Regions from separate parts of the Jeotgalibacillus marinus genome, predicted to be linked through region 1. Evidence: a T-box and tRNA genes for the amino acid it is inferred to sense, from the RefSeq annotation. Region 1 holds a T-box; the other regions hold tRNA genes.
The links. The T-box of region 1 lies ahead of argS (arginine--tRNA ligase). A T-box ahead of a tRNA ligase gene usually reads a tRNA of that ligase, here a tRNA-Arg.
Positions count from the first base shown of each region.

Region 2: it has a tRNA-Arg gene. The T-box ahead of argS (arginine--tRNA ligase) is inferred to sense a tRNA for this amino acid. The anticodon was not compared.
Region 3: it has a tRNA-Arg gene. The T-box ahead of argS (arginine--tRNA ligase) is inferred to sense a tRNA for this amino acid. The anticodon was not compared.

Region 1 is NZ_JBFMIA010000002.1:201,585-212,218, reverse strand. It holds gene AB1471_RS04035 (hypothetical protein) at 1-231, opposite strand, end outside; gene AB1471_RS04030 (OsmC family protein) at 358-798, opposite strand; gene AB1471_RS04025 (sugar phosphate isomerase/epimerase family protein) at 936-1,904, opposite strand; gene AB1471_RS04020 (ThuA domain-containing protein) at 2,188-2,916, opposite strand; gene AB1471_RS04015 (hypothetical protein) at 2,938-3,438, opposite strand; gene AB1471_RS04010 (Cof-type HAD-IIB family hydrolase) at 3,632-4,378, shown strand; gene AB1471_RS04005 (aldo/keto reductase) at 4,501-5,328, shown strand; gene AB1471_RS04000 (hypothetical protein) at 5,565-6,038, opposite strand; gene AB1471_RS03995 (VOC family protein) at 6,727-7,098, shown strand; T-box leader at 7,217-7,440, shown strand; gene argS (arginine--tRNA ligase) at 7,487-9,190, shown strand; gene AB1471_RS03985 (hypothetical protein) at 9,391-9,702, shown strand; gene AB1471_RS03980 (aldo/keto reductase) at 9,808-10,634, opposite strand, start outside.
Region 2 is NZ_JBFMIA010000007.1:81,102-91,735, reverse strand. It holds gene AB1471_RS09910 (hypothetical protein) at 515-850, shown strand; gene AB1471_RS09905 (hypothetical protein) at 1,053-1,292, shown strand; partial or broken gene AB1471_RS09900 (hypothetical protein) at 1,816-1,944, shown strand; gene AB1471_RS09895 (NUDIX hydrolase) at 3,003-3,461, shown strand; gene rapZ (RNase adapter RapZ) at 3,487-4,371, shown strand; gene AB1471_RS09885 (gluconeogenesis factor YvcK family protein) at 4,368-5,342, shown strand; gene whiA (DNA-binding protein WhiA) at 5,385-6,332, shown strand; gene AB1471_RS09875 (HPr family phosphocarrier protein) at 6,412-6,666, shown strand; gene clpP (ATP-dependent Clp endopeptidase proteolytic subunit ClpP) at 6,882-7,508, opposite strand; tRNA gene AB1471_RS09865 (tRNA-Arg) at 7,868-7,939, shown strand; gene AB1471_RS09860 (glutaredoxin family protein) at 8,049-8,300, shown strand; gene AB1471_RS09855 (sugar-binding transcriptional regulator) at 8,476-9,510, shown strand; gene gap (type I glyceraldehyde-3-phosphate dehydrogenase) at 9,558-10,565, shown strand.
Region 3 is NZ_JBFMIA010000001.1:405,236-415,869, forward strand. It holds gene AB1471_RS02110 (tetratricopeptide repeat protein) at 1-141, opposite strand, end outside; gene AB1471_RS02115 (hypothetical protein) at 428-916, shown strand; gene AB1471_RS02120 (right-handed parallel beta-helix repeat-containing protein) at 1,090-2,220, opposite strand; gene AB1471_RS02125 (hypothetical protein) at 2,278-2,532, opposite strand; tRNA gene AB1471_RS02130 (tRNA-Arg) at 3,045-3,118, opposite strand; gene AB1471_RS02135 (metallophosphoesterase) at 3,297-3,800, opposite strand; gene AB1471_RS02140 (XTP/dITP diphosphatase) at 3,809-4,405, opposite strand; gene rph (ribonuclease PH) at 4,402-5,163, opposite strand; gene racE (glutamate racemase) at 5,344-6,156, opposite strand; gene AB1471_RS02155 (MarR family winged helix-turn-helix transcriptional regulator) at 6,173-6,625, opposite strand; gene AB1471_RS02160 (helix-turn-helix domain-containing protein) at 6,747-6,971, opposite strand; gene AB1471_RS02165 (acyl-CoA thioesterase) at 7,079-7,522, opposite strand; gene sdhB (succinate dehydrogenase iron-sulfur subunit) at 7,796-8,560, opposite strand; gene sdhA (succinate dehydrogenase flavoprotein subunit) at 8,581-10,341, opposite strand; gene AB1471_RS02180 (succinate dehydrogenase cytochrome b558 subunit) at 10,418-10,634, opposite strand, start outside.

The DNA.
Region 1 (10,634 bases):
ATATCGAGAAGAAAGAAGAGTCATCGCTCCAAATCCAAGTCCAAAAATCCAACTGATCATCATATGCATGACCCATCCAATCGCCAGACTTTCTCCTCCCAACATCGTGAGCATGCCCTTCATCTGCATAAGTATTCCGAGAAAAACACCGGCTACTGTACTAGCAATTAAAGATGCTTTTATCATTGACGAATAGCTTGAAATTATTGATGGTTGTTTTGTATTTTCCATAGTTATCACTCCTTTGTTTTTTAATAGTATAAATCAGGATTAGGGTAAAAAAAGTGATGTATCTAACAATTCTAAATAATAAATAAAAAAAGAAGTCGACGTTTTGTCGACTTCTTTTTTTATTTATTATGCTTTTTCCCAATTGGCTTCAATTGGAATGCCAGCAGCTTTCAACGTTGTAAATACTGGGCATCTAGCATCTGTTTTTACTTTCAGTTCCTCAATACGTTCTTGGGTTTCATTCGTTTTTACTTTTGCGTGAACAGAGACATGATTAAAATAAGGTTGAACATCTGTCTGTCCCATTAGACCTCGGGGATCCAGTTCGCCTTTTATATCAAACTCAAGGCCTTGAAGGTCGAATTTCAATTCTTTTGCGACCATATTGGCGATCACATTTTCACAGCCAGCAAGTGAAGCTAGTAAAGTTGATAAAGGGTCGGCTCCTTGATCCGTTCCGCCCATAGTTGCTGGCTCATCAATCGTAATTGAATGATTTTTTGCTTTAAGTTCTGATTTCATTTTACTTGAAGTGCCTGTTACTTGAAAAGTCATCATATTAGACAATGTACTCTCCTCCTTCAATTGATTATGGTTACATTTATACTTTAACCGATTCGATTGAAAGAAAATGTTAGATGGCTAACATGTGAAGGTTGTTTGTTATACGTCTGCCTGGAGCTATACGCTTACTTCAACTTTCGTTACAACCACCACATATCCGTAGGTTGCTCTTTTATATTCACTGATTTCAAATTCGTAACCGCACGTTGGAATCCTTCTTCAATGCTCATAATTGGGTCTTCATGTTCGATGCTGACAACGTAGTCATAGCCATAGGTGCGAAGGGAACTAATGATGTCTGACCATTCTTGTACAGAGTGACCACAACCAACTGAGCGAAAGCTCCATGCGCGTGTGCGGATTTCACTATATGATTGCATGTCTGTTAGACCATACATGTTCACATTGTCTTGATCGATAAATGTATCTTTTGCGTGAAAATGATGAATTGCGTTTTCTTTTCCAAGAATTTTAATTGCGCCCACTGGATCAATTCCTTGCCACCATAAGTGACTTGGGTCAAGGTTCGCTCCTATGTATTCGTTCGTGGCTTCACGAAGTTTTAATAATGTGTATGGTGTGTGAACTGAGAAGCCGCCGTGCAATTCCAAACCAATTTTCACGTCCGCTTCTTTAGCGATTTCAGCGATTTCTTTCCAATAAGGAATCAGCTTGTTCTCCCATTGCCACGATAAAATATCGCCGTATTCATTTGGCCATGGTGCAACAGGCCAGTTTGGATGTTTTGCCTCTTCATCTGCACCTGGTGTTCCAGAGAACGTGTTGACAACGGGAACATCCATCAATTTCGCCAATTTAATGCTTTTTCTCAATGCGTCATCGCTGTCTTTTGCTAAAGTTGGATCTGGACTAACAGGATTACCATGACAGCTAAATGCACTGATTGTAAGACCTCGTGATATAACCGCATCCAAATACTGATTGCGCAATCCTTCATCTTCTAACAGTTCATCAATTGGACAGTGGTCAGTACCAGGATAGCCACCTGTTCCAATTTCAACAGCATCTAACCCTGATGCTTTTACATAATCAAGCATATCTTCGAATGATTTTTGTGCAAATAAGACCGTAAATACTCCTAGTTTCACTTTCTATTCCTCCTTAAGTGATCAAAACCGCTTTTCAGGTCACACTGTCCGTGATGTTTCAAAAAATAGCGTTTTGTCATCAGTTTAAATTTTATAAAAGCCTGCTGATTGTGTAAACGTTTACATAAAGCCGTATTTTGCGCCAACTACTTTTTCTCAAGCTCAATAATATCACGAGCAACTACAAGTTCAACTTGGTCGTTTTCTACATACGCTGATATATGGAGCCGTTTTGCAATTCTTCTGTACTGTTTAAAACAACTTTTAGATTTTTCGGTTTATGCTATTTAATCTTGTAGCCTTCAAGTTTTTCTAGTGGCTTTGCATTGCCGTAGACAGGGGAGTTGCGTGTTGTTGGTGTTGCCCATTTTACAGCGTTGCCAATGACTTTTTGAATTTGTTTGTTGTAGTAAGTTGGATGCGTTTCGTGTCCTGGCCGGAAGTAGAAAATCTTCCCGTTACCACGTTTGAACGTTGCTCCGCTTCGGAACACTTCTCCACCTTGGAACCAACTTAAGAAAACAAGCTCGTCTGGTGCTGGGATATCAAAGTGTTCTCCGTACATTTCTTCTTCTTCAAGCTCAATGTATTCGTCTATTCCTTCAGCGATTGGATGACTTGGATCGACAACCCATAGACGTTCTTTTTCTTTTGCTTCACGCCATTTTAAATCGCAGCCAGTACCCATTAGCTTTTTGAATATTTTAGAGAAGTGAGCAGAGTGAAGGACGATTAAGCCCATACCATCCCAAACACGTTTTTGAACTCTTTCAACAATCGCATCATCCACTTCTTCGTGAGCGAGGTGCCCCCACCATAGAAGGACGTCGGTATTGTTCAAAACGTCTTCTGTTAAGCCGTGTTCTGGCTCGTCTAATGTGGCCGTTTTTACATCGAAGCCTTGCACGCCTAGTTCAGAAGCTAAAACTTGATGTATTCCGGCAGGATAAATTTTACGAACCTCTTCGTGTTGTTGTTCATGACGATATTCGTTCCATACGGTTACATTCATTCATAGCACTCCTTCTTTGGGTTAGTCAGAGGGTTCGTCCAGCTGCAATTCTTCTTCCTCTTCAGGTGGTAAATCAGCTTGCTGAATTTCGATTGCGTGTTCAATGGATCGTGGGACATCACCTGTCGTCATTCTCATTCTTACAAAAAAGGGGACCAGTTCTTTCATATTATTCACATATTCATCGCCGTCACGTAGAGTTGTATGACCAACTGCTTCCCGTTGTTCATTTAAAAGAACAACCATAGGGGAAGATCCTCGTGCAACGACTTCTTGTTTCTCGCGATTCCATTCTTCAAATTCATACCAAAGATAGAGTTCATTTTCATTGCCACCATAAATTTTGTACGCATCGGTTATTACGCTATCTTCTTCATTTTTCCAAGCGATTTTTTCTTCTAAATAAGAATCAAGCGATGCTGAATCATACTTGGGGAGTAAAAAGAGTAGGTTAAAGACTAAGATTAGCAAACTAAGTATAATCATATATAAACCATATTTCGCTGGTCGCTTTAACCTCATATTGTCCCTCCAAATTAAACGGTGTCTTTACTAATTCGACAAATGGTGATGATTCCCTTCTTAGTGAGTCAAAAATATTCAGATGATGCAACCAACATATTAGAAACTTATCGAAATCGATTTTAGTAAGAAATATCGATATAATAGAAATTGAAATGAACGAAACGAATTTAACGAGGAGGCATCAGGTGGTATGACGAAAACGACTGATATAAAATTGATCGCTTTAGATATGGACGGTACGTTGCTAAAAGACGATCACACCGTGTCAGAACTAAACCGCCAAACGATAAAGCGTGCACAACAAGCGGGAGTGACTGTGATAATAAGTACGGGAAGACCTCTTATACACTGCAAAGAAATGGTCCAATCACTGGCATTGTCATCGTTTTTAATCACCGTAAATGGCAGTGAAATTTGGGATTCAGATTTGAACCTGCTCGAGCGAACGACGATTGATGTAAAACATATCGATCAAATGTATGGAATGGCACTTAAATATGGAACGCATTATTGGTCTTCAACTGTGGGGGGAGTGTGGAATAAGCATAGTTCTTTCCCCGAGAAAACGGACGAACATGAGTGGCTGAAATTTGGCTTTGATATTGAAGATGACAAAGTAAGAGAAACAATTAGAGAAGAATTAGGTCAAAACAAAGCGCTTGAAATCACGAATTCGAGTTTGACAAACATAGAAGTGAATGCTGTAGGAATCAATAAAGCAGTAGCAATTCGTAAAGTTTGTGACCAACTGGGTTTAACGATGGATCAAGTCATGGCGGTAGGGGATAGTCTGAACGACCTCGCGATGATTAAAGAATCGGGATTCGGTATTGCCATGGGAAATGCGCAGCAAAAGGTAAAAGATGCAGCAGATTGGGTGACAGATTCGAACCAAGAAGATGGCGTTGCGAAGGCAATTTTGAAGTATGTTTTTTAACTAAACAAACGTTTGATTAAACTTCTTTCATAGATAAATTACAATGTATTTCAGGTACTAGAAAGGAGAAACTCATGTATACTGAATAAGTACATATTTTTGATTTTGAAAGGAGATGTATTATGCAAACTGTAACATTGAATAATGGACTCAAAATGCCCCAAATCGGATTAGGTGTTTGGCGAGTGGAAGATGGACAAGTTGCAACAGACTCCGTGAAACAAGCGATTGAAGTAGGTTACCGCTCAATCGATACAGCTGCTATTTATAAAAATGAAGCTGGTGTAGGTCAAGGGATTAAAGAATCAGGTGTACCTCGTGAAGAACTTTTCATTACGACAAAAGTTTGGAACTCAGATCAAGGCTTTGATTCAACGATCAAAGCGTTTGATGAAAGCTTAGAGAAACTGGGTCTTGATTATGTTGATCTCTATTTAGTGCATTGGCCAATACCAGCCAAAGATAAATACATAGACACATACAAAGCGATGGAGAAGTTATACGAGGATGGCAAAGTAAAAGCGATAGGCGTATGTAACTTTGAAATCGAACATTTAGAACGCTTAATGGCTGAATGCACAGTGAAGCCTGTTTTAAATCAAATAGAGTGCCACCCGTATCTAGGTCAGCACGAACTAAAAGAATTTTGCGCAAAGAATGGTATTTTCGTTGAATCATGGAGCCCACTTATGCAAGGTGGTGCTGTGCTTGAAGACAAAATTGTGTGTAACATTGCAGAGAAATACGGCAAAGAACCAGCACAAGTCGTCATTCGCTGGCATTTACAAAGCAATGCAATCGTTATTCCAAAGTCAGTGACACCATCACGTATCGCATCAAACTTTGACGTATTCAACTTTGAATTAACAGAAGATGAAATGACTTGCATCAACGACCTAGACCGTAGTGAACGTAAAGGTCCACATCCAAACGACATGAACATAGAATGACACAAGCCAACGGTTCTGATGCAAAAATCATTTAATAGAGACATAGAGACACATGGCTGTTTTAAGGACCGGCCGTTTATGGTACAAAACAACTGATATATGAATCTAATTTCATCTTGGACAGACTTCACCTGTGAGTGAAGTTGTCCTTTTTTTCATATGCATGGGTTCAAATACCATCACTCAATGCCCTTCTGAGTCCACGTATTTACAGCGGCCGAATCGCAATCGCACTCTTAGGATTTTCGAGTAAATCCCTCTTCCTCTAAATAAGAAGAAGCTTCATTATACGTTGGGAAGATTCCATCTAAATTCTTCCCTGCGTAAACACTCCACATCTCTTCTTCTTTTGTGAGAGTAAGCGTTTGTTGGTTGCGGTTTTTCCACGTCTCTTCAACGTGCGGTTCAAAATCAGCTAATTCTTCATACTGCTCAACCGATAATGATTTAATGGATTTTTCAATTAACAAGCGAATATCTTCTTCAGGGAATTCTCGAATGTTGATCATGCCTTTGTCATTCTTTTTGTAGCCTTTTACAAAACCGCCAAATACAAAGCCATTTCCATTCGGATGGAGGTGGTAGACGACCAATGTTTTATCTCTTGTGCTTTCTTCGAAATGGAAATTCACTCGTCCAAGTGACACGTCATTTCGTGTTAATTCTGTATAGGATTCAATAATCGTTAATTTCTCTTCAAATGTAAGCATAAAGCCTCCGGTAAGTGTGTCTTGTTTTCGGCTAAGTATACCATAGATCAACTTAGATAAAATAAATTATTAGAGTGAATATTAAATGGTGAAACGTCCTTTTTTTCATGAACACAGTTGTTGGCTACCACCTCTAGTTTGCCACCACCATCTGATCGCAATTCCATTCTGTTAGCTTAAGATCAAGTTGTTTACATTAAGGAGTATGTATTTTACAATTGTGAGAAAATAGAGAACGTTTTTCATCATATAGAGATCAGTCAGAAAGTTGGAGAAATGTCGCTTGTACTTAGGTCCAGTACTGATTCCTCACGCTTAAATTTAAAAAAGGAGGTAGCTCCCATTAAAGTCATCGCCTCTCACGGATATGTGACAGTAACACGAAAAATTCATTGGGAAGAACAACTTATTATTGAGAATAATCATGATTTATTGTTATACGATCATTGTATTTCCGATCAAACACGTCAGTTTTTTCTCTCGGAAATATTAGATATATCATATAAGGCCAGTGCTAATAGTTATGGATGGCTTTATATTCATACAGTTAAAGGGCTCTTTCCATACAAAGTGAAAGAACATCCCAAGCTTTTTATCGAAAAATATCGAGAATTAAAATAGTTTTTCGGTATAATATTTGACATTTTTTGGGTGTTTCGAGATTATGTAGGGGAAGGGGGAATGAGGTATGAGTTTTTCTTTTAGAGGGATTGACCATGTACAATTAGTTTCACCTAAAGGCAAAGAAGATGAAGCAAGAAGGTTTTATACAGGGGTATTAGGTCTTGAAGAAATTCCGAAGCCAGAAAACCTACGTCATAGAGGCGGCTGTTGGTTTATATGTGGTCCGCAAGAAATTCATATTGGCGCATTAGAACCATTTGTTGCACCAAAAAAAGCACATCCAGGTTTCGTCGTTGAAGGTTTACAAAACTTGCGTCAAAAACTAGAGGAAGCTTCGTTTTTGATCGAAGAAGAAGAACCGATTACTGGAAGAGATCGAATGTTTTTAAAAGATCCATTCGGGAATCGACTAGAATTCATTGAATTTCATAAGTAATTAAATTCAACGCTGTCGTCTACTTTTTTACTGGCTGGGTGATATCTTCAATGGAAATCGTTGAAGTAAGTGTTGCACGGTGAGGGATACATCCGTATAATAAGTAAAAATTATAAATTTTAAATCGATGAACGAGAGAGTAGACTTTAGGAGATGCTGAAGCGAGTTGGGGATGGTGTAAGCCCGGCGCAGAACTAATGTTGAAACGCACTCGTGAGGTGTGATGCTGAACATGAGTAGGCATCAACGGATAAAGCGTCCGTTATTCGCTTGAGTTGGAGTGCACCTTTATGGGGTGAGTTCAATTGGAGTGGTACCGCGGATAAAGCATTCGTCTCCTGCATTTTTTGCAGGCGACGAATGCTTTTTTGTATTTATACAAGGAGGAATGAAGATGAAGAGAGACATCGCTCAAACGCTAAATGAGTTATTAAGCAACAAGTTTTCAACAATCGAAATTGAAAAAATGATAGAAAAACCAAAACATGTTGATCATGGAGATTTGGCATTTCCGTGTTTTCGGTTTGCTCGTGAATTCAAACAGTCCCCAGCCGACATAGCTAGAGATTTAGGTGGAGCTTTTGTATGTGAAGGTGTCCATAAAGTGAATGTTGTTGGTGGATACATTAATTTCTATCTTGATATACCAATATTGGCCGCAAAAGTCATGTCAGATATCACTACTCAAGGTTCTCATTTTGGAGAAAAACAGGTGGGACAAGGGAAAGCTGTCACGATTGATTTATCTTCGCCTAATATTGCAAAACCGTTTTCCATGGGGCACTTGAGATCAACAGTAATCGGGAATGCTCTTGCTAATATCGTTGAAAAAGTAGGTTATAAGTCAATTCGTATCAACCATATTGGTGATTGGGGTACACAATTTGGCAAGCTTATTACCGCCTATAAAAAATGGGGGGATGAAGAGAAAGTTAAAACTTCACCCATTGTTGAATTGCATAAATTATATGTTCATTTTCATGAACAAGCTGAATTGGATCCTTCATTAAATGATGAAGCCCGTTTATGGTTTAAACGTTTGGAGGAGGGTGATGCGGAAGCAGCTAAACTGTGGGAGTGGTTCCGAGAGGTCTCTCTTCATGCTTTTTCACTCGTTTATGAACTGATGGGCATCTCGTTTGACTCATTCAACGGAGAAGCATTTTATAATGATAAAATGTCAGCTGTGATCGACATGCTTGAGCGGGCAAATTTGTTGGAGGAATCTGATGGTGCAATGGTTGTACGACTTGATGAGGAAGGGCTCCCGCCATGTTTGATTAAGAAAAGAGACGGAGCTACTCTTTATGCAACACGAGATTTAGCAGCTGCCTACTACCGTTACGAGAACTATTCATTCGCAAAATCTTTATATGTAGTGGGCAACGAGCAATCGCTTCATTTTAAACAACTAGCGGCTGTTTTGAAGAAGTTAGATGTTCCATGGGCGAATGATCTTGTCCACATTCCATTTGGTATGATGTTGAAAGACGGCAAGAAAATGTCGACACGCAAAGGGAAAGTCGTTTTGTTAGAGGAGGTACTTGCTCAATCAGTTAAAATTGCACAAGCTGCTATCGAAGAAAAAAATCCAACTCTCGCAAAAAAAGATCTTGTGGCAAAAAAAGTAGGTGTAGGGGCTGTATTGTTTCATGATTTAAAAGTGTTTCGTCAAAATGATGTTCATTTTTCACTTGAAGATATGCTGAGGTTTGAAGGGGAGACAGGACCATATGTCCAATATGCGCATGCAAGAGCGTGCTCAATTCTTCGTAAAGCTAAAATGGACATGCAACATGGATGGTCAACTACTTATGAAACATTTGGTGAAGAAGAACGACCGCTCATAATCCAACTGCATGCATTTGAAGACACCATTTCAGAAGCAGTAAAAGAATGGGATCCATCTAAAGTTGCCAAATACGTAGTAGAACTATGCCAACACTTCAACCACTACTACGCACATGTCAACTTTCTGCAAAACGCAAATGAACAAGAAAAACAACAACGCCTAACACTTATATATAGCACGACCATTGTTATAAAAGAAAGCCTGCGATTATTGGGCATTGATGCTCCTGAAGAGATGTAGCAATTACTTTCGTTCGCTGAAGGGGACTGTGGACTGTAGCGAGCGAAAGTGCTTCAACCCCCATCTACATAAGCATTTCGGTGTTCGTTGGAGACAGAAATGGTTATGATGGAAAGAGCAATATACATTTTCGGCAGAGAGGGTTCAGGAGGTTATCCTTTTTGCTGTGAGAAAATGAAAAACTGAAAGGGAAATGTCGGATGAAGAATCGTAAAGCAGCGATGCTGTTGTGGGCTAGTCATGTGTTCTATTGTTTATTTTTACCTGTGTGGTTTATTTTCTTTGGCCTGTCAATGAGGATGTTCGATGATCCTAAGCTAGAAGGGAACATACTTGCAATTGTTCTGAAGTACGTGATTGGTGCGTATCCATTTGTTGTGATCGCGGTAATTGTAGTGACCTGGCTATCCTATCAAAAAGAGATATGGAAAAAAATGATTTTAGTCAATGCGCTTCCAATAGTATGGATTGGTCCAATCTTGCTTCTATTTTTGTTTGCTAATTTTATTTAAGGCAGTTTTCTAAGTTGAGGAAGCACTCATCTTTTCAGTTTGGGCAGAGTAGCTTATATAACTGAATTAAAACAAGCACAGAATTCTCTGCGCTTGTTTTAATGATTATTTTTTCGGAGATTTTTCGACAATTTCCCAGGAAATACGTGAAATCTCTTCAAGCTCATCGCGTGATAATTCAAAATTCATTGCTCCGATATTTTCTTCTGCATGATGAGGTTTTGAGGCGCCAGGAATCGCAAAAACTGTTTCACCGTGGTATGAAATTATCCAGTTGAGTGCGATTTGACTTGCGCTCACCTCATATTTTTTTGCCAATTCTTCAAGTTTTAAAATAAGTGGATACGATTTTGCCAATCCGTTAGGTTTAAAGCGCCCTAAATATTTTCTCATGCCACTTTTTTGAACAAGTGATGGATCGTTATGAAATTTCCCGCTGAGAATCCCTTGTTCAAGAGGTGAGTAGGCTATAAGAGAAATGCCAAGCTCTTTTGCTGCGTCAAGAACTCCGTTTTTTTCAATTCTTCGATCTAATAAGCTGTACCTCACTTGATTGGATGTTAAGTTGAGCCCATATTCCTGAAGTCTTGCATGTGCTTTTCTCATGGCAACCTCACTGAAATTACTTACACCTACGTAGTTGATTTTCTTTTCCTCAACTAGCTTGACCATTTGATCCATCTCTTTCTCAACGGAAGAAAAGGAGTGTGGTTGATGAACTTGGTATAAATCGATTGGACGATGATTTAACTTTTCTTGTCGTGTACCAATAGTGTTTGTAATGGAAGAGGAAGAACGGAAAAGTGGCCACCATTTAGTCGCGATATGTGCATCTTCAGGTGAAATGTTCAGTTCGTCTAACATGGCAGCAAGTGTTTCTTCAGATTGTCCTTTACCATAAACTTCAGCTGTATCAAACCAATTAATGCCTC
Region 2 (10,634 bases), on a different contig from region 1:
AAACAACTTTGTTCTTGTTTCTTTGGTGAAACTGAGATAACTTCACATTCTGAATGTGCTCCTATTCTTTGTGACCGAGGTGCGCTTTCCAATTAAGATGGTGACACCAGTGTCAACGATAAGTTTAGACTTAATAGCGGTTTTACTTTAACTCAAGTGTTTGATTTTGAAAAATGTTTAAGTATAAGATGTTCTAGGTCTAAGGGGGAACCTTGTGACTGTAAGAAGAAAGATCATGATGATCAAAAATGGTATATGAAAAGATCCTTCCAGTTCAATTAGTGATTACAGAATTACAGAATTTAATCGAAATCAGAAGCGTAAAGAGAAAATCAGCCAGGGAGAGGAAGAAGGATTTTTTGAGTGGCTTTTCTAAGATTTTTATAGCCTTTTTTATTAATTGAGTACTATTTTCAAGTAAAACAACTACTCAATTTTTTCTTTGGTTGCATAATCTAATAGAGGGATTTCACAAAAAAAGAATTAACAATAATAAAAAAAGGAGTGAAAATTGTTGACTAAAAAATTGAATGACCATTTTGGGGAATTTTGTGACTGTTTCTTTGGTGAAACTGAGATAACTTCACACTCTGAATGTACACCTATTCCTTGTGACAGCATTCGCGAGGATGTCATCATTGGAGACGATAAGTTTAGACTTAATAGCGGTTTTGCTTTAACTCAAATGTTTGATTTTGAAAAATGTTTAAGTATAAGATGTTCTAAGGAACTTTGCCACTGTGAAAAAGACCATGATGATCAAAAATGGTATATAGAGAAGATCCTTCCAGTTCAAGTCGTGATTGCAGAATTTAGAAAAGATAAAATACTGCCACCACCATGTAGGTAATCAAATTGTTGCAAATTTAAAAACGTTTGAAGGTTTTTGAAACAAGTCTATATGAAGCATAATGAAATCCCTAAGTAAAAAGACAGTCTAAACACTGTCTTCTTTTTAGTGAGAAGATTTTTTTATATTTCTGTGAAAATTCAATAAACTTATTACATATACTTTTATTGTGTGATTACATTTATTGAGGAGGATTTCAATTATGACTAAAGAATATTCTATTAATATCAAAGAGGTCAATGTCAATAACCATATTGAAACTACACAGATTCCGAAGTCTTCAGGTGTAAATGGTGGAGTATTATTAACAGGATTTATCGTAGTTGATAATATCGTAGTTACAAGTGAAAATGATGAAAAAAAACTACTTGTTGAAAGTAATTTACCATTCCAAATTATGGTTATTGACTTAGACACATCAGATGATAATGTTGAAACGTAAGTTAACGATTTCACCTTTATGAAACGAGTAGGATATAAAGATTTTTAAAAATTTTCATACGTCATGTTTTTCGAGACATACGAAAAATATCAAACTGAGAGTAGATTTCCCCTCTTAGTTTCGCATGTTTCATTGTCTTCCTTCACTTCTTATAAGATAGCAGCATGTACAGTAAACCCAATTTAGTAACTCCTCGTACATTTGTCAAACCTTGCATTGGGAAAATGCGTTAACAATCTTCAGATAGACCATCCGGATCATTATTTCCATATTCATTTCATCTCGAAAAGATATAGAACAGCCAGAAATGGTAATGAAGCGAGCGTTAGAATATACAAATAAGAGTTAATTGCTAGCCTTAATTGTTCGAGACAGACCGAAAGTTGCTTTCGCTGATGCCGTGAATGTTTCTCACCTGTATCTTGATGGAGAGTTAGCCAAAACAAAATGATACAACACAGGAAGAAAAGATTGTTCAAGGAATGGTGAGACGGAGGATATTTGATCAACGCAAGGATCAAATTACAACAGTCCGACTCAACGAGCGATGGAATTGAAATTTTTTGAAGTTAAGGAAACAGCAATTACTCACTTTGACGGTCACGTAAGTACAAACAACGAAAGTCACTGGAAAAGGTCAACAGTTTCTTAGGTAAGTGGTGTGATCCATAGTGGGAAAATAGCTGGTTTCATCAACCATTTATTTATCTTCTTCAAAATCACGGTTTCCAGCCCAACATGAAAAATACGAAAAAAAATAACCTGAGCCCTTATGACTCTAGAACTCAGGCTACTTACTTTTCTTTTTAATTCCTGCCCACTTGAGAGGGTCACTACAGGGCAGCTAATGTTTAGTTACGTTGCTCATCCTATTTTTGTGGTATACCCGGGTATACCACAAAAAGTCCAAGGAAGAGATTAATATCAACGGTTTCAGACACTTTTACAAATATCTCTCTATTATCACTATCAATGAATACTAGACTCTCCTTTGTTTTGCAATACCTATTTTATTTATTTTCGTTAGCTGCCTGAAGTCAACCAAACCAGTAGGGGTGGTTACGTATTTGTGACTAAAGAAAAATGGTAGAAATGTTGGTCAGGTTTAGTCCCAACAACTAACCATTACGTTCAGCGTTTTTATTTCAAGAGCCTGATCTATCTCTTTCTAATTGCAAGAGATGACTGGCTTTTCCGTTGTCTAAAACCTATCGAAGAGAAGATTACCCTACGGGGCGAGCTTTTTTTATGTGTTTCAATAGATTATGTTTCGTTTCATCTTTTATTGATAAAATAACACTAGTGTTGCATAAATTTTAATAGAATAATCAGAAAATATATTTTCCGGTATTTTGGCCAAAAAGACAAGACCTGAATAAAGGTGCATTTTCCACTTGGTTTTTATTTACAATTATACTTTAGGGACAGGGAGAAGTTAATTTTTACGGAATGGTTTGTTTCTGCAACCTTCTTAGCCAAAAACTTATACAAACGCTTTTATAACAGGCTTAATGTTGTATACTAATTGAGAACAGTAAGAATACAGACAGACTTGGTCCATGCCATTTTTTTGTTAAGAACCTCACATATTATTCATGAAGTCCAATCAATGAGAATAAAAATACAACTATATTCAGTCTCTCTCTATTTGTTCGCTGGAAAAAAAGCATGTATAATAAAGTAAATGAGCGAAATAGAGTAGGTGATAAGATGCAACGCATAACGAATTGCGTATATATAAAGGACCAGCAAGCATTATTACTCCAAAAGCCACGTCGTGATTGGTGGGTAGCACCTGGTGGCAAAATGGAGCCAGGAGAATCCGTTCGAGATGCATGTATTCGTGAATACCGTGAAGAAACAGGAATTTATGTTAAAAACCCTGAGATCAAAGGGATTTTCACATTTATTATTAAAGATGGAAATGAAGTTGTGTCAGAATGGATGATGTTCACTTTTTTAGCTACAGATGCTGATGGTGTAGAAATGGAAGAATCACCTGAAGGGATTTTAAAATGGCAGCCAGTAGAAGCAATTCCGTCGCTAGAAATGGCAGAAGGTGACCGGCACATTTTAGAGTATGTTGTTCATGGACAAGGTGTAATGTATGGAACATTTACATATACACCTGATTTTGACTTGTTATCGTATCGATTGGATCCAAGTTAATCACTGTTACAAGGGGGATTTATTCATGACGACAGTTAACGATGTTGAATTAGTTATCATCACTGGCATGTCGGGAGCGGGAAAAACCGTTGCTGTACAGAGCTTTGAAGATCTTGGTTTTTTCTGTGTGGACAACCTGCCGCCAACGTTAATGCCAAAGTTTTTGGAATTGATGAAGGAATCTAGTAATAAAATGAATCGAGTTGCGCTTGTGATGGATTTAAGAGGACGCGAGTTTTTCGATTTTCTTTTCAAAGCACTTGATCAGTTTGAATCAGATCATGTGACACCTCGCATTCTTTATTTAGATGCAGATGATGAAGCGCTCGTTCGTCGCTATAAGGAAACACGCCGCTCCCATCCACTTGCTCCAGCAGGTTTACCGCTTGATGGCATAAAACAGGAACGCTTGTTGCTCGAGGAGTTAAAAGGACGTTCACAAACCATTTACAATACCTCAAAATTGAAGCCGCGTGAGCTTCGCGAAAAAATTCTAGCTGAATTCTCAGCGAATAAACAGTCCTTATTCACAGTAAATGTAATGTCATTTGGCTTTAAACATGGGATTCCGATTGATGCAGATTTAGTTTTTGATGTCCGATTTCTGCCAAACCCTCATTACATTGAGCATATGAGACCCCAAACAGGTTTGGATGAAGAAGTGTCAACGTATGTGATGAAATGGACGGAAACACAAAAGTTTTTAGAGAAAACATTGGACTTACTTGCGTTTATGCTACCCCAATACAAACGTGAGGGGAAAAGCCAACTTGTGGTAGCGATCGGTTGTACAGGTGGCCAACACCGATCAGTAGCCCTAACAGAGGAAATTGCCCGTTCCTTTGCAAAAGACTATCAAACACGGGTGACACACCGTGATATTGAGAAGCGAAAAGGAAAGACGAGTTGACCACTAAGTACGACACCAAAGGAAAAGTGGTTGTGATCGGAGGCGGGACAGGTTTATCTGTCCTTCTAAGAGGTTTAAAAAATCATCCTCTTGACTTAACCGCCGTTGTGACAGTAGCAGATGACGGAGGAAGTTCTGGGCGCATTCGAGAGGATTTGAACATTCCACCACCGGGCGACATTCGAAACGTGCTTGCTGCCTTATCGGATGTGGAGCCGCTTATTGAAGAAATGTTTCAGTACCGTTTTGCCAGTAAAAATGAATTGAGTGGTCATGCACTAGGAAATCTAATTATCGCGGCGATGACGTCCATTACGGGAGATTTTGCTCATGGCGTACAGGAAATGAGCAAGGTATTAAATGTTCGCGGAGAAGTACTACCATCCGCGAATCAAAGCCTTTTTTTATCAGCTGAAATGGAAGATGGAACAATTATTAAAGGGGAATCGAAAATCCCGTTCTCGGGGAAAAAGATCAGTCGAGTGTTCCTGTCACCTAAACACGTGAAGGCGTTGCCTCAAGCAGTCGAAGCCATACAAGAAGCGGACATGATTATCATCGGACCTGGTTCCCTTTACACGAGTATTTTACCGAATTTACTCGTAAAAGAAATCGGTCAAGCTGTGTTAAACAGCAAGTCACCTAAAGTGTATATTTGCAACTTGATGACACAAGCAGGTGAAACGCTCCATTACACGGCTGCTGATCATATTGATGCCTTATACGATCATATGGGGGAACGATTTGTTGATTATGTATTAGTGAACAATGAAGAAATTCCAGTGGAGTTAAAATCCATTTATGATAGAGAAATGGCTGAACCTGTACAATTTGATGTCGATCGTCTTCAGGGGCTCGGCCTTCAAGTTGTATATGATAAAATTATCTCTTACCACAATGGCCTCATCCGACACGATACAGATCGCGTGGCAAAAATCATCACTAAGCTAATGGCAGAAAAACGATTTTAACTCGTTTAATATAGAAAGTTTTAGGAAAGGTTGGTGTGAGAGATGTCATTTGCATCAGAGACCAAAAAAGAGCTGACACAAATTGAATCAAATGCCTGCTGTGCAAAAGCAGAGCTGTCAGCCCTTATCCGAATGAATGGATCTCTTTCCTTCTCTAATCGCCTGCTTGTCGTCAATATCCAAACCGAAAACGCAGCGATCGCAAGAAGAATTTACACACTTGTTAAAAAAAATTACAACATACAAGTTGAGCTTCTCGTTCGAAAAAAAATGAGATTGAAGAAAAATAACGTCTATATTGTACGTGTCGTAGAGCGTGCAAGAGAAATTCTTGAAGATTTAAAAATTTTAGGTGAAGGCTTCTCTCTAAACCATGAGATTGCCCCATCTGTCTTAGGGAAAAAATGTTGTCAACGCGCTTATTTACGTGGAGCATTTTTAGCAGGTGGCTCTGTTAACAACCCTGAAACATCTTCTTATCATTTGGAGATTTTCACGATGTATGAAGAACACAACGAATCTCTTTCAAAGCTTATGAATACATTCAACTTAAACAGTAAAACGCTCGAACGTAAAAAAGGCTTCATTGCTTATTTAAAAGAAGCTGAAAAAATTACGAGTTTTTTCAGTTTGATCGGTGCACATCAAGCGTTACTGCGGTTTGAAGATGTCCGGATCGTGCGAGACATGCGAAATTCAGTGAACCGACTTGTCAACTGTGAAACTGCCAATTTAAATAAAACCATTGGTGCCGCACTTCGTCAGGTAGAGAACATCCGTTTTATTGAACGACATGCTGGATTGAGCATTCTGCCAGAGAAACTTCGTGAAATCGCTGAGTTACGTGTTGCGTACCAAGATGTCACGTTAAAAGAACTTGGCGAAATGGTGTCAGGAAGCAACATTAGTAAATCGGGTATCAATCATCGCCTACGTAAAATTGATCAAATCGCTGAAAAACTACGAAAAGGGGAAATGATCGAGAATTAAGTCACTCCAACCAAAATAAAAATGCGAATTAATGTATAAAATAAATATAGCTAGTCTATTTGAAAAAGGGGGATGTTAGATGAAACAACAAAATGTACAAATTAACTTGAAGACGGGATTGCAGGCACGACCTGCTGCCCTATTTGTACAAGAAGCAACACGTTTCCAATCAGACGTATTTATCGAAAAAGACGGTAAAAAGGTAAACGCAAAAAGTATCATGGGCTTAATGAGTTTAGCGCTCGGAGCAGGTACGACTTTCACATTGATTACAGAGGGAAATGACGAAGAAACCGCTTTGCAATCGCTTGTATCGTTTGTAGAGGCGAACTGATTTAGATGACAGTAGGGAAACCCGTCAATCTTGGCGGGTTTTGTTATGTAGTAAGAGGGAGATATAGTGGTTTTTTGGTTAGGGTGGAGGCTCGATCATCTTGTAAGTTTTTCGAAACTAGTCGCACCCACTCTAATCAATAGTCATCGTCCGAACCGCCTGTTGAAAAAACAAAAGCCCCGTCAATTTGACGAGGCTTCTTAATAGGAACATTATTATTTTTCTGTGATGTCGTGACGTGTCATAATTTGGTCAATTAGCCCATAATCTTTCGCACGCTCAGATGTCATGAAGTTATCTCGCTCTGTATCGTGTTCGATTGTTTTGAAATCTTGACCAGTACGTTCAGCAAGAATTTGATTTAGTTTCTCGCGAAGGAAAAGGATACGTTTTGCAGCGATATCAATTTCCGTTGCTTGACCTTGTGCGCCGCCAAGTGGTTGGTGAATCATTACTTCAGCATTTGGTAGTGCGTAGCGGTGACCTTTTTCACCAGCAGCAAGTAGGAATGCTCCCATTGATGCAGCCATACCGATACAAATTGTATGTACTTTTGGCTTAATGAATTGCATTGTATCGTAAATCGCCATACCGGCTGTGATGCTTCCACCTGGACTGTTGATATACAGGTAAATATCTTTTTCCGGGTTTTCAGCTTCTAGGAAAAGAAGTTGAGATACGATTGAGTTAGAGACATTGTCATCAATTCCGCTTCCAAGCATAATGATGCGGTCTTTAAGAAGACGAGAGTAGATGTCATACGCGCGTTCGCCACGGTTCGTTTGTTCAATAACAGTTGGGATTAAATTCATGTGTAGTTCCTCCTTTGTCTCTCTTAAAATAGTGACTTATGTATTGTATGATACAACGAAGGTCAAGAAAGATCAAAATATATGATTGCTTAACCCTTTCTTGAACCTGTTAGTACCATCATACCCATTCATCTATATGTTTAACAAGTAGGAGCCATTACAAATTACTTCAATAATCAAGGTTGCATAAGAGGTTGTCCTCTATTATAATATTTAAGTGTGTTGCGTGAGTAGAGACGTCATCAGTTGAATAGTTAATGACTGACTGTATTATAAAAATAATCGAAAATAGTTCTTAATGAAGTATAAACGACTGCCCGCCATACATAAACGCTCTCTGCAAGCTCGTTCGTTGAAGGAAACCACACGTTCAACTATTTAACAATCGAGCCCTCGTGGTGTAATGGATAACACGTAAGATTCCGGTTCTTGAAATGGGGGTTCGATCCCCTCCGAGGGCGTATGACAAAACCTTCACTGCATACGCAGCTGAAGGTTTTCTTTCTATACAAGTATGTGTTCTTTTATCAGGTGATCGTAAGAGCATCTAAACAAGGAGGTTGAAGCGAGATGGAAGTAGTGTTTTACACGCGTTTAAATTGTTCGTTATGTGATGAAGCAAAGCGTATACTTACTCTTGTTCAGGAGGATATTCCATTTACCATAGATGAACGAAATATTGACGATCGAGATGACTGGACTGAGAAGTATGGACTGATGATTCCAGTGGTAGAGATTGATGGTGAAGTCGTCCAATATGGAAAAGTAGAGTATGTGACATTAAGTAAGCGATTGCAAAAAAAGCTTGACTTTATTTCTTGAAACCACTATAAAATACTGCTATTATAAAAAACGAAGCAGGTGTATTTTTTTCGTCTGGATGGGACATAATTTGTCTATGAGGGACGTAATTAGTCCAATGGATTCATTTAGCTCACAATCTTATCAAAGGTAGTCCATTCATTTGCGAATACCACCATAGTAAAGGAGCTTTTTCATGCCAACATTTATTGACATCCAAAAGCGACTGGTGCCGAACCTGCTCGATGATTTACAGCGGAAATATCACATTCTCCGGTCCGTTCGTTTTTTGCAACCTGTGGGAAGAAGGAGTCTGGCTCTATCATTGGGCATGACAGAGCGTATACTAAGAAGTGAGGTTGAGTTTCTAAAGTCACAGGATTTGCTCCATATCGATACGTCTGGCATGAGTCTTACAAGTGAAGGACTTGAATTATTATTACCCCTTGAAGGTATGATGAATGAGGTTACGGGTATAAACGTAATGGAGCAGTCTCTTAAGGAAAAGCTTCAAGTTAAACGTGTGATGATCGTGCCTGGCAATAGTGACGATTTTCCTTGGGTGAAAGAAGAACTAGGTCGTGCAACGATTCAAGGCATGAAGGAATGCTTGGTTGAACATACTATTATCGCTGTAACAGGCGGCACGACGATGGCAGCTGTAGCCGGAATACTCACACCCGATTTTGCTTCGAAAGACACATTGTTTGTGCCAGCAAGAGGTGGAATTGGAGAAGATGTTCACAATCAGGCGAACACAATTTGTGCCACAATGGCACAAAAGTCAGGCGCAAAGCATCGTGTATTATATGTACCTGATCAGGTGAGCCGAGAAGTGTACGATTCTATTATGAAGGAGCCATCCATTAAAGAGGTCATGGCGCTTATCACATCTGCAAACCTCGTTCTTCACGGAATTGGAGACGCAGCCACCATGGCCAAGCGACGCAATACGAGTGAAGAAGACCTTCAAAAGATTATAGAAGGTCAGGCTGTAGGAGAAGCGTTTGGCTATTATTTTGATGTGCATGGAAAAATCGTTCACAAAGTGAAAACGGTTGGTCTTCAATTAAAAGATTTGGCATCAACTCCGAATGTATTTGCCGTCGCGGGGGGAGCATCCAAGGCGAATGCCATACAAGCATATCTTAAAGGCGCACCACATTCTTCTTCGACACTTATCACGGACGAAGGAGCAGCAAAAGAGCTTTTGAAAGGGACACCCTTTTAAAATAAATTTTTTTCCATCCCCAAACAATCTTAAGGAGGAACTTATTCATGACAGTTAAAATTGGTATTAACGGATTTGGACGTATTGGACGTAATGTTTATCGTGCAGCACTAAACAACCCAGAGGTAGAGGTAGTAGCAGTAAACGACCTTACTGATGCAAATATGCTTGCTCATCTTCTTAAATATGATACTGTTCACGGCACGCTAAATGGTGAAGTAACAGTTGACGGCGAAGATATCGTTGTTGATGGGAAGAAGATCAAAGTTCTAGCTGAGCGCGATCCTGCTCAACTTCCATGGGGAGAGCTAGGTGTACAAGTTGTTATTGAGTCTACAGGTATTTTCACTGGCCGTGCAGACGCTGCGAAACACCTTGAAGGCGGAGCGAAGAAAGTCATTATTTCTGCACCAGCTTCTGGTGAAGATATCACTCTTGTAATGGGTGTTAATGAAGATAAATACGATGCAGCTAATCACCATGTTGTATCAAATGCATCTTGTACAACAAACTGTTTAGCTCCATATGCTAAAGTTCTTAACGATAATTTTGGTCTTAAACGCGGTATGATGACAACAATTCACTCATACACAAATGACCAACAAATTCTTGACCTGCCACACAAAGATTACCGTCGTGCTCGTGCAGCTGCTGAAAACATCATTCCAACATCAACTGGTGCTGCGAAAGCTGTTTCTCTAGTACTTCCAGAGCTTGAAGGTAAATTGAATGGTATGGCAATGCGTGTACCAACACCTAACGTATCTCTAGTTGACCTTGTTGCTGAATTTGATCAAGAAGTTACGGCTGATCAAGTAAATGCTGCACTTAAAGAGGCTGCGGAAGGCGATCTTAAAGGAATTCTTCAATATAGCGATGAGCCACTTGTATCTTCTGACTACAATGGTAACACTTCTTCATCAATCGTTGATGGTCTTTCAACAATGGTTCTTGAAGGAAATATGGTCAAAGTACTTTCATGGTATGACAATGAAACTGGTTACTCTAACCGCTGCGTAGATTTAGCTGCTTTCATGTCTAAAAAAGGACTATAATCCAACCCGAATTAAATGATAGAATGTTTGGTTTTTAATCAGTACATCATCTATAATTAGAGGGGAAAA
Region 3 (10,634 bases), on a different contig from region 1:
TTCTACTAGTAGTTCAATTGCTTCTTTGTGGAGCTGTGATTGCAGCTTTGCAAGCCCTTTTTCTACAAGTCGGTCCTTTAATCCAGGAAACGGAATGACCTTTTGATCTCGTTTTATGTGTTTGTCAGGACGCTTTGTCACCAACATAACCACCCTTCCGCTTTTAATACGTGACCCTGAGTTTAGCATTGTTACTCCTTAAATTCCAAATTAAAAATCCATTCCCACCCTTTCATAAAGTGATACGAACAGCTTTTTTTGCTTGATTCAGTTCCGCATTACACCTATTTGACCTTCTGTTAAAACGCGTAGGCACCTAAGCTCAATACTTTTCTGACATGCATAACGTGTTTTTGATGCTCATATAGATCATATACGCCTTAACATGTATGAAAAAATATCGGATGAAAGAAAGAAGGGGTGTATCATGAAAAACATTGCGGTATGTTGCTTAGCTTCAGCTTTGGCCATTTTTGCACTTTTTTTATTCCCTATAGGACTAGGAAAGATTGCAACAGGAGTTTTTTCTGTTTCCGTTGTGGTGGGCACTAGTCCAGCCTTAATAGCTACTACATTAATAGTTGCGGATATTGTACTTGTTCTGATAGTTATTTCAGTCTTTGTGATTGCACTTTTATTGATTAAGAGGCACACTGATTTATGCCTTGAAAAGCCTGAAAAATTAGGACTATGTTGTTTAGCATCAGCTTTAGCTATATTCACCTTATTTTTATTCCCAATCGGACTATCCATCTTACTTGACAGTGGTGTTCGGGCACTTGGTCAAATAGACGCCAACCTTTCAGTTTTAGTAAATTCAATCACTTTACTAACCATCATCATTATTTCTCTTCTTATTGTCTTATTCACTTTCATCATTTCTGTTCTGTTATTAAGAAAAAAGAGTACGCATTGAGGGAAATAAAAACACCAAAGAAGTGGACATTTTTCTCCAATTCGTTCATTTGAAACTCAGAAAACACATTCTTACTCATACGGGTTTTCACTTAGAACATATAGAAAACCCGAATAAGGACACTTTTTTATAGTGTCCATTATTTGGGTTTTCGTTCAGGGGACATAGTCTGATCAATTACAAATATTAGGTTTGTTACTATTATCACATTTATTCCCTTTGAAATTGTTTGTATCACCATCAAAGATATCGTCATCCACATTACCGAATGCACGGTTAAAGAAAACATCATTCCCGGTAGAATCTGCCGAAAAGAGAATACCTTCAGCCCCATTCACATTAACGGTATTTCCTTTATACAAGTTTCCGTCTGAATCTTCTGTCTTTATACCTTCATTCTCACTAAGAGTAACGGTATTCCCTTTAAACGTGTTGCCGTTTGAATCCTCTAAGCTAAATCCTTCACGATTCTGAGTAAGGGTATTCCTTATAAAGGTGTTACTATTTGAATCTTCTATTTGGATACCTTCAGCCGCACCAAGAGTAACGGTATTCCCTTTAAACACGTTGGTGTTTGAATTATCTTCCAATTGGATACTTTCAGAAGTATTCTCATTAAGGGTATTCCCTTTAAACACGTTGTTTTCTGCAGTTATTAACTTTATACCTTCACGATTCCCAGTAACGATATTCTTTTTCAACATGTTGCTATTTGAATCCTCTAATTGAATACCTTCATCCTCATTAAGAGCAACGGTATTCCCCTCAAACTTGTTGGTGTCTGAATCAGTTAATTTAATACCTTCAGATTCATTATTAGTAACGCTATTCTTTTTAAACACGTTACTATCTGAACCCTCTATGTTAATGGCTTCTTCAGAAGTAAGAGTAACGGTATTCCCTTTAAACATGGTGGTGTCTGAGTCCACTAAGCTAATACCCTGATCATAGTTTTGAATAATAAAATTCTGTACTAACACGCCAGACTGTCCATCAATATCTATGCCTATACCTGATCCTGCCCCATCTAGTATAGGTTCCACTTTCGTCCCAATCAGCTTGATGTCATCTTTATCAATAATGACGTTCTCCAGATAAGGACTACCACTGGCTTTTACTAATATGATATCTCCTGGTTCTGCCACATCGACTGCATCTTGAATCGTGGGTTTATCATCCGGCACCACAATGGTTTTTTCATTTAAAAAAATGATCCCTGCCACAATGACGACACCAACAAGGAGCACCCCAACAAACGTGAGAAGTATAGCCGTCAGTAAAAATTTTTCTTTGGACGTTTTCAACCCTTCACCTCCCTACAATTCGAAAGAATAGTCATACACTACCTTCCAACAGTATTTTCAGCAGTGATGCTTTTTATCTTTCAAACATTTGCATACAAACTTCGCAATAAGAGCGAGTGTAATCGTCGCAAAAATAATCCCGATAATAAGCACGACAATCGCGGAGATGACAACCGCAGCAGTCCATATTTCCCCGAATCCTAATACCAACAATGCGGCGGCGATAATAATGGCGTTCGATAACGCCAACCAACAAAGGGCCGTGCCAACTCCTAGACATGCACAACAATCTTTTTCTTCTTTAACCGTCATAGTTCTTCACCTCATTTTTAATTTTTACTAACACTTACACTTTATGAGAGCAGGCACAAATATGTTCTAAATGATCATACCCATCCCCCCAGAATGGTCCCCCCTGATCTCTAAAATGTTTAACCAAATTGCGGTTGGATCCCGCACGCTTTTCAGAGTTGAATTTACGACCAACCACCGATGAAAAAGTGCGGAGTTTTTTCACAAAAAATAACGCAACCTCGAAAGGCTACGTTACAAACGTTACTTCTTTTTAAACAGGCGATGAATCGGCGGATATTTCGTGTGCCGCTTTAGCTTTGCGCGTTTATGAAGCGGTGGTCTTTTATATCCGCCGTTGGGCGTCTTTCGTTGATCGATCCCTTCCGTTTTGCCATCGGTTTCCTTGAAGTTCAACGCTGTCTAAAAAACGCGTATCGGTGCGTTCCACGTCCATACGAAAAACGCCATGTTTCCGCATTGTCACCGTAAAGGTAACAAAACGCAAACATGGCGTAACTTAATTCGGTTAGCGTCCCAGGAGAGATTCGAACTCCCGACCGACGCCTTAGAAGGGCGTTGCTCTATCCAGCTGAGCTACTGGGACAAGAAATTATGTAATGTATGTATTGTTTGTAAGACAATTATTATTATAATAGTAGAATAACATAAAGTCAACGTTTTTTTATAAATTAGTTGGACATGCGCGAATTCCACGCCTGATTGAATGAAAACGTACGTAGGTTGTCCGCGCATGTGAGAATCCGTTAATGTCTTCTGTTCAATTAAATAGATCCATTCCAAGAGGTGATTTCTTCATGTTTGTCATCATAAAAACACACGTCAACGTTCGAGTCGATGCGTTCCACAATTGCGTATGTAGCTTCTTTTCTACCACGAGGTAATAAAATGCTTCCTGGATTCACAAACAATCGATTTTCGATCACTTCTGCACCTAATGTGTGTGAATGCCCAAAGAAAATAAGATCCGCACCTACCTCGGCTGCTTTGTAATAAATTCGATCAAGCGAAGATTTTATTCCATAAAGATGACCATGTGTCATAAAAACAGTCGTCCCTAAAACCTTCACTACTTTATCATCAGGATAGCTAGAATCGAAATCGCAGTTTCCCCGTACTTTTATAAAGCCATCCATTTCATCTGAATTAAAAGGAAGCTCAGAGTCACCACAATGAAACATAGCGTCTACTTTCCCTTCATATCTCTTTTTTACACCTACGATTCTTTCGGTATCTCCATGGTTATCACTGATTACTAATACTTTCACCGAATCCCTCATTTCGTAAGAGTAGGAAGTAGTTCTGCAAGCTTTATTATCGCTTTTCCTCTGTGGCTGATTGCGCCTTTTTGTCGTTGAGTCATTTGAGCAAGCGTGCATTGCTTGTCTTCAACCCAAAACACAGGGTCATAGCCGAATCCACCGTCGCCCATTCGTTCAGTCGTAATGTTCCCTTCACACTCTCCTGTAAACGTGACAGTTTCTTTATTTGGGCGTGCAACAGCTAAAGTACAATGAAAGCGAGCAGTTCTGGCAGACTTCTTTACACCCTGTAGGTACTTTAACACTTTATCGATATTCGCCTCGTCATTCTTCTCTTCACCTGCGTAGCGAGCAGAATACACGCCTGGTTCACCACCAAGGGCATCTACAATCAAACCACTATCATCTGCAATCGTCATAACGTTGTATTGCTTAGCAATCGTTTCTGCTTTTAGCTTCGCATTTTCTTCAAATGTTGTTCCGGTTTCGTTCACATCAGGTGCATCAGGATAATCAAGGAGCGTTTTCACTGAATAGCCCAGCGGTGAAAAAAGTGTTTCAAATTCTTTCGCTTTTCCTTGGTTGCTTGTTGCAATGAGCACTTGCTTCATGATGATTTTACCTCATCAATTGTTGGGATAAGATTTGCTATCTCACCTAAAGCACTTTGCTGTTTTTGCATAATCAGTTTCATTCCTTGATCTGCAATAGCAAGCATGTCCAGCAATTGTTTGTGTGAAAATGTTGCTTCTTCTCCTGTTCCTTGCAACTCTACAAATTCTCCATTGCCAGTCATGACCATGTTCATATCAACCATTGCAGTGCTATCTTCAGCATAATTCAGATCTAAAATCACTCCATGTTCTTCACTTATCCCAACAGATGTCGCTGCTAAAAAATCGATAATCGGAAATTTCGTCAACGATTTTTCTTTCATTAGTTTAGCAATTGCAAGCGTCATTGCAACAAATGCGCCTGTGATGGATGCTGTTCTTGTTCCGCCATCTGCTTGAATCACATCACAATCAATCCAAACAGTTCGTTCACCTAATGCAGGCAAGTCAACAACCGAGCGTAGTGATCGTCCAATCAAGCGCTGAATCTCCATTGTGCGGCCTTGCACTTTTCCTTTTGTTGATTCACGGATGGTTCGTTGACCTGTCGCACGCGGAAGCATTGAATATTCTGCGGTAATCCACCCTTTACCCTGTCCTCTCATAAATGGCGGTACTCGTTCATCTATACTTGCAGTACATATCACTTTTGTATCCCCAACCGTGATCAACACGGAGCCTTCTGGGTGTTTTAAATAATCTTTTTCAATTGTCATATGGCGAAGCTCTGAAGCTTGTCGTCCATCTACGCGCATCGAAATATCCTCCTTTAACCGCTCTACTATTATGAAGAAGAAGCGGGATCCCTTTTACACAAATTCTTTATTAGTATAACAAACTCTGTAAGGTCTGAAACATATGTACTTGAATTTCATCCATCGGGAAGAGCCACGCCCTTCTATGGCGTGGCTCATTCAATGAAAAAAACCGAGGAATTAGCCCCTCGGCAGTCGGATCGTGTCTATACATAGCGCTTTGTTTTGCAACCATTCCATAGCAACTTGTCCAAAAATAGTTGGTGAGCCTGTTGTGAAGAAGCGGTGTTGCTGCTCTTTTTCTTTTTCATGTCTTTCATTTAGTTCTTGTCGATAGGATAAAATCGCACTAACTTCTCGGGCTGTTTCATCACCCGAACTGATAACGTTAATGGATGATCCCATGTATTGTTCGATAATTGGCTGTAACAACGGATAATGAGTACAACCAAGTATTAATGTATCAATATTGGTGTTTTTTAACGTGGCAAGTGTTTCAGCTACAATCTTTTTCGCCATCGAACCTGCATACTCTCCACTTTCAACCAATGGAACAAATTTTGGACATGCTAGCGGATATGTTCGAATCGAATGTCTAATTTCCTGTAATGCTTCTTCATACGCTTTGCTTTTGATCGTTCCTGCTGTTCCTAAAATGCCAATTTGGTCATTTTTTGTGTGTTTGATTGCCGATCTAGCTCCTGGTGTAATCACACCAATCACCGGTATGTCAAAAGCGGTTTGAATTTCATCAAGTGTAACTGCGGTCGCCGTATTACAAGCAATCACCAGCATTTTAATATTTTGGTTGTATAAAAAACGGGCCATTTCCCATGTATATTGTTTTACCTCTGAACTGGGTCTAGGTCCATAAGGGCAGCGTGCCGTATCACCAAGATACACAATATTTTCATTTGGCAATTGATGCATAATTTCTTTCGCTACCGTCAAGCCTCCAACGCCGGAATCCATGATGCCTATTGCTCTATTCAAAAAAAGCCCCTCACTCTTATTTCATTTCATTGTATAGACGGTTCAAACCTTTTGACAACATTTCTACTTCTTCTTGTGTGAAGTCGATTAGTACCTCATTTAAGTAATGTTGACGTTTATGAATTACCTCTTCAATGATGCGTTCACCTTCATGCAACAGATGGATTCTCACGACACGACGGTCATTTTCATCCTTCACACGCATGACAAGCTCATTTTTCTCCATACGATCTACCAGATCTGTTGTCGTACTGCACGCCAAATACATTTTATTGGATAGCTCTCCAATAGTCATGTCTCCAACTTCAAATAACCATTGTAAGGCGATAAATTGGGGAGGTGTGATCGTATATTGACTTAAAATTTCACGGCCTTTTTGTTTAATGATTCCGGAAATATAACGAAGATCTCTCTCAATGCCCGCCATAACACCGGCAGCATGAAGTTCTTTCGTTGCTTTCGTTTCCATCGGCATTCGACACTCCTATCGTTTTCATTCTATTTTGATTGTCACCTTTTTTTAAAAAAATAGCAAGAATCTTTTCTCTTTATACCACATATGTATTGTAAAAGGGAGAAAACTCCCCTTTTTACAATGTAAGTTCTCCCAATCTAAGTAATTCAACAATCGCTTGCGCTCTTCCTTTAACACCTAGTTTTTGAATGGCATTTGAAATATGATTACGTACCGTTTTTTCGCTAATAAATAGTTCACTCGCGATATCTTTCGTCGTTTTATCTTGTAGCAGTAATACAAAAACTTCGCGTTCTCGTTTCGTTAAAATGGATGAACGATTGTACTGTGCCCGACTCATTTGGATACTCCTCCTCACTTGCTAAGCTGAAGCCAGTTTATCCAGTTTATGAGTCAGTTCGCTAAGGAGTGCGTTGATTTCGAAATCTATTTCATATATGTTAAATTTCAGCGCAAGAGCCGCTCTTTTTGCCCATCTTCCCAAGGGTGTCCTTTGCCTGTTTTTCTAGACATTTGTACCATTGTACCTCTGCCAACAAAAACGGCTTTCCCCTCTCCATTTACACCACGATAATGAATATCAACCGACGATACACCTACTGTTGCTGCTTTCACATATACACGAAGCGTTTCATCAAAATACACTTGTTGCAGAAAATCACACTGCAGATCTGCAACAACTGGTATAGTGTCTTGATCGACTCGAACCCATTCTTGCATAAATCCAATCGCTTTAAAAAATTCAATTCTAGATTGCTCAAAATAAACAAAAGGTACTGTATTATTTAAATGACCAAACATATCTGTTTCAGAAAAACGAACATTTATTTCATGATAAAAAGAAAAGCCCTCTTCCCATTTTTGAAAATCTTCTATGTATTCTACTTTCATGAACCACATCTTCCTTCCAATTATGAATATCCATTCATTTTCTTAATAATAACGTATAAACACGATACAAGATAGATTTTTCTGGTTTTCATCAGTAACAATAAATTAATCAGTTTTTTCAACTCCAGCATGCAAATAAGAGCTTCCCGAAGAGTACGAACTCTGCCACTGGATGGCAAATGCTTAAAATGATCGTTACTCACATTTATCTCTAGATATCACTTTTATCAATAAAAAAGCTGCGGATGCACAAGACATCCGCAGCTTTCATATTTAAACTTGTTGATCGCTTCCGAAAAAGCTTTTGAACATTTGGAAGCTAGTGTCGCGATTAAGCGCTGCGATCGATGTTGTCAAAGGAATTCCTTTTGGACAAGCTTCAACACAATTTTGAGAGTTACCACAGTTGCCAAGGCCACCGTCACCCATAATTGTTTCTAGACGTTCACTTTTATTCATTGCACCTGTTGGGTGAGCATTGAATAAGCGAACTTGCGAAAGGGGTGCAGGTCCGATAAAGCTTGATTTACTGTTTACATTTGGACACGCTTCAAGACAAACACCACAAGTCATACATTTTGAAAGCTCATATGCCCACTGACGTTTTTTCTCAGGCATACGCGGACCAGGTCCCAGATCGTACGTGCCATCAATTGGAATCCATGCCTTCACTTTTTTCAATGAATCAAACATGCGGCTACGGTCAACCTGTAGGTCACGCACTACTGGAAATGTTTTCATTGGCTCCAAACGAATTGGCTGTTCCAACTGATCCACAAGTGCTGTACATGATTGACGTGGTTTTCCGTTTATGACCATTGAACAAGCTCCACAAACTTCTTCTAGACAGCCCATGTCCCATGATACAGGCGTTGTTTTATCACCTTTTTTGTTAAATGGGTTACGACGAATTTCCATTAGTGCAGAAATCACGTTCATATTTGGGCGATAAGGAATTTCAAATTCTTCCATGTAAGGCGTGGAGTTAAGGTCATCTTGTCTGTAAATTTCGAATCGAATCGTTTTTGATTTTGTCATCGTTTCTGCTGCAGTCATGATTACTTAGCTCCTTTCGCTTTAGAGTAATCACGTTTACGAGGCTCGATTAGTGACACATCAACATCCTCATAATAGATCTCCGGTGAATTTGTTGTGGCATCGAATTTTGCCATTGTTGTTTTAAGGAATTGCTCATCATTACGCTCTGGGAAGTCAGGTTTGTAATGTGCACCACGACTTTCGTCACGCTGAAGTGCTCCGATTGTTACAACGCGTGCTAGATGAAGCATGTTTTTCAATTGACGAGTAAAGACCGCACCTTGATTGCTCCATTTTACCGTGTCATTAATGTTGATATTTTCATAACGCTCAAGCAGCTCTTGAATTTTTTCATCTGTTTCTTTAAGCTTGTCGTTGTAACGAACCACTGTTACGTTGTCCGTCATCCACTCACCCAGTTCTTTATGGATAACATAAGCATTTTCTTCGCCATCCATTGACATGATGTGATCCCATTTTGCTTGTTCTTCTTGAACGTGGCGCTCAAATACATCTGCCGAAATATCTTCTACTGTTTTTTCCAAACCATTAATGTATGACACAGCTTTTGGTCCAGAAACCATTCCACCATAAATAGAAGATAAAAGTGAATTAGCACCAAGTCTGTTTGCTCCGTGAATCGAATAATCACACTCGCCAGCAGCAAATAATCCAGGGATGTTTGTCATTTGATCATAATCAACCCATAATCCACCCATTGAATAGTGAACTGCAGGGAAGATTTTCATCGGTATTTTGCGCGGATCATCACCCATGAATTTCTCATAAATTTCAATAATTCCACCAAGTTTAATATCAAGTTCTTTAGGGTCTTTGTGTGAAAGATCAAGGTAAACCATGTTTTCACCGTTAATTCCAAGCTTTTGACGTACACATACATCAAAAATTTCACGCGTTGCAATATCACGCGGAACAAGGTTACCGTAAGCTGGATATTTCTCTTCAAGGAAGTACCATGGCTTACCATCTTTATACGTCCAAACACGTCCACCTTCGCCACGAGCAGATTCACTCATCAGACGGAGTTTATCGTCTCCAGGAATCGCCGTTGGATGAATTTGAATAAATTCTCCATTCGCATAATGTGCACCTTGCTGATAAACGATTGAAGCTGCTGCACCGGTATTGATCACAGAGTTTGTAGATTTCCCAAAAATGATACCAGGTCCTCCAGTCGCTATAATTACCGCATCACCAGGGAATGATAGAATTTCCATTGATTTAAGGTTTTGTGCAACAACGCCACGACAAACACCCTCGTCATCAAGCACTGAACCAAGAAATTCCCAACCTTCGTATTTTGTGACTAAACCTGACACTTCATAGCGACGAACTTGCTCATCAAGTGCATATAAAAGTTGTTGACCAGTTGTTGCACCAGCGAATGCTGTACGGTGATGCTGTGTACCTCCAAAACGTCTAAAGTCAAGCAAACCTTCAGGTGTACGGTTGAACATTACCCCCATACGATCTAGTAAGTGAATAATGCCAGGCGCAGCATCACACATTGCTTTTACAGGGGGTTGGTTCGCTAAGAAGTCTCCACCATATACACTGTCATCAAAATGTTCCCAAGGTGAATCTCCTTCACCTTTTGTATTTACCGCTCCGTTAATACCACCTTGCGCACAAACAGAGTGAGAACGTTTTACTGGAACAAGTGAAAATAAATCAACTGACATTCCAGCTTCCGCCGCTTTAATCGCTGCCATAAGTCCCGCAAGACCTCCACCGACAACGATGATTTTGCCTTTACTCATTTTGTCATCTCCTTACTTTAATCCGCCGACTGAACGTTACTCAGCGCTTCTAACACTCAAAATGTTCATAACCGATTTACAAGAATGCTAATATTGCTCTAACACCAACGATTGTTAGTGCGATAAATGCACCAAGAGTTATATAAGTTGAAATTAGTTGAGATCGTGGTGAAACCGTAATTCCCCATGTTACAAAGAAAGACCAAAGACCGTTTGCAAAGTGGAAGGTTGTCGAAACAACTCCTGCTATGTAAAATGCTAGCATTAGCGGATCAGCTAAAATCGACTCCATC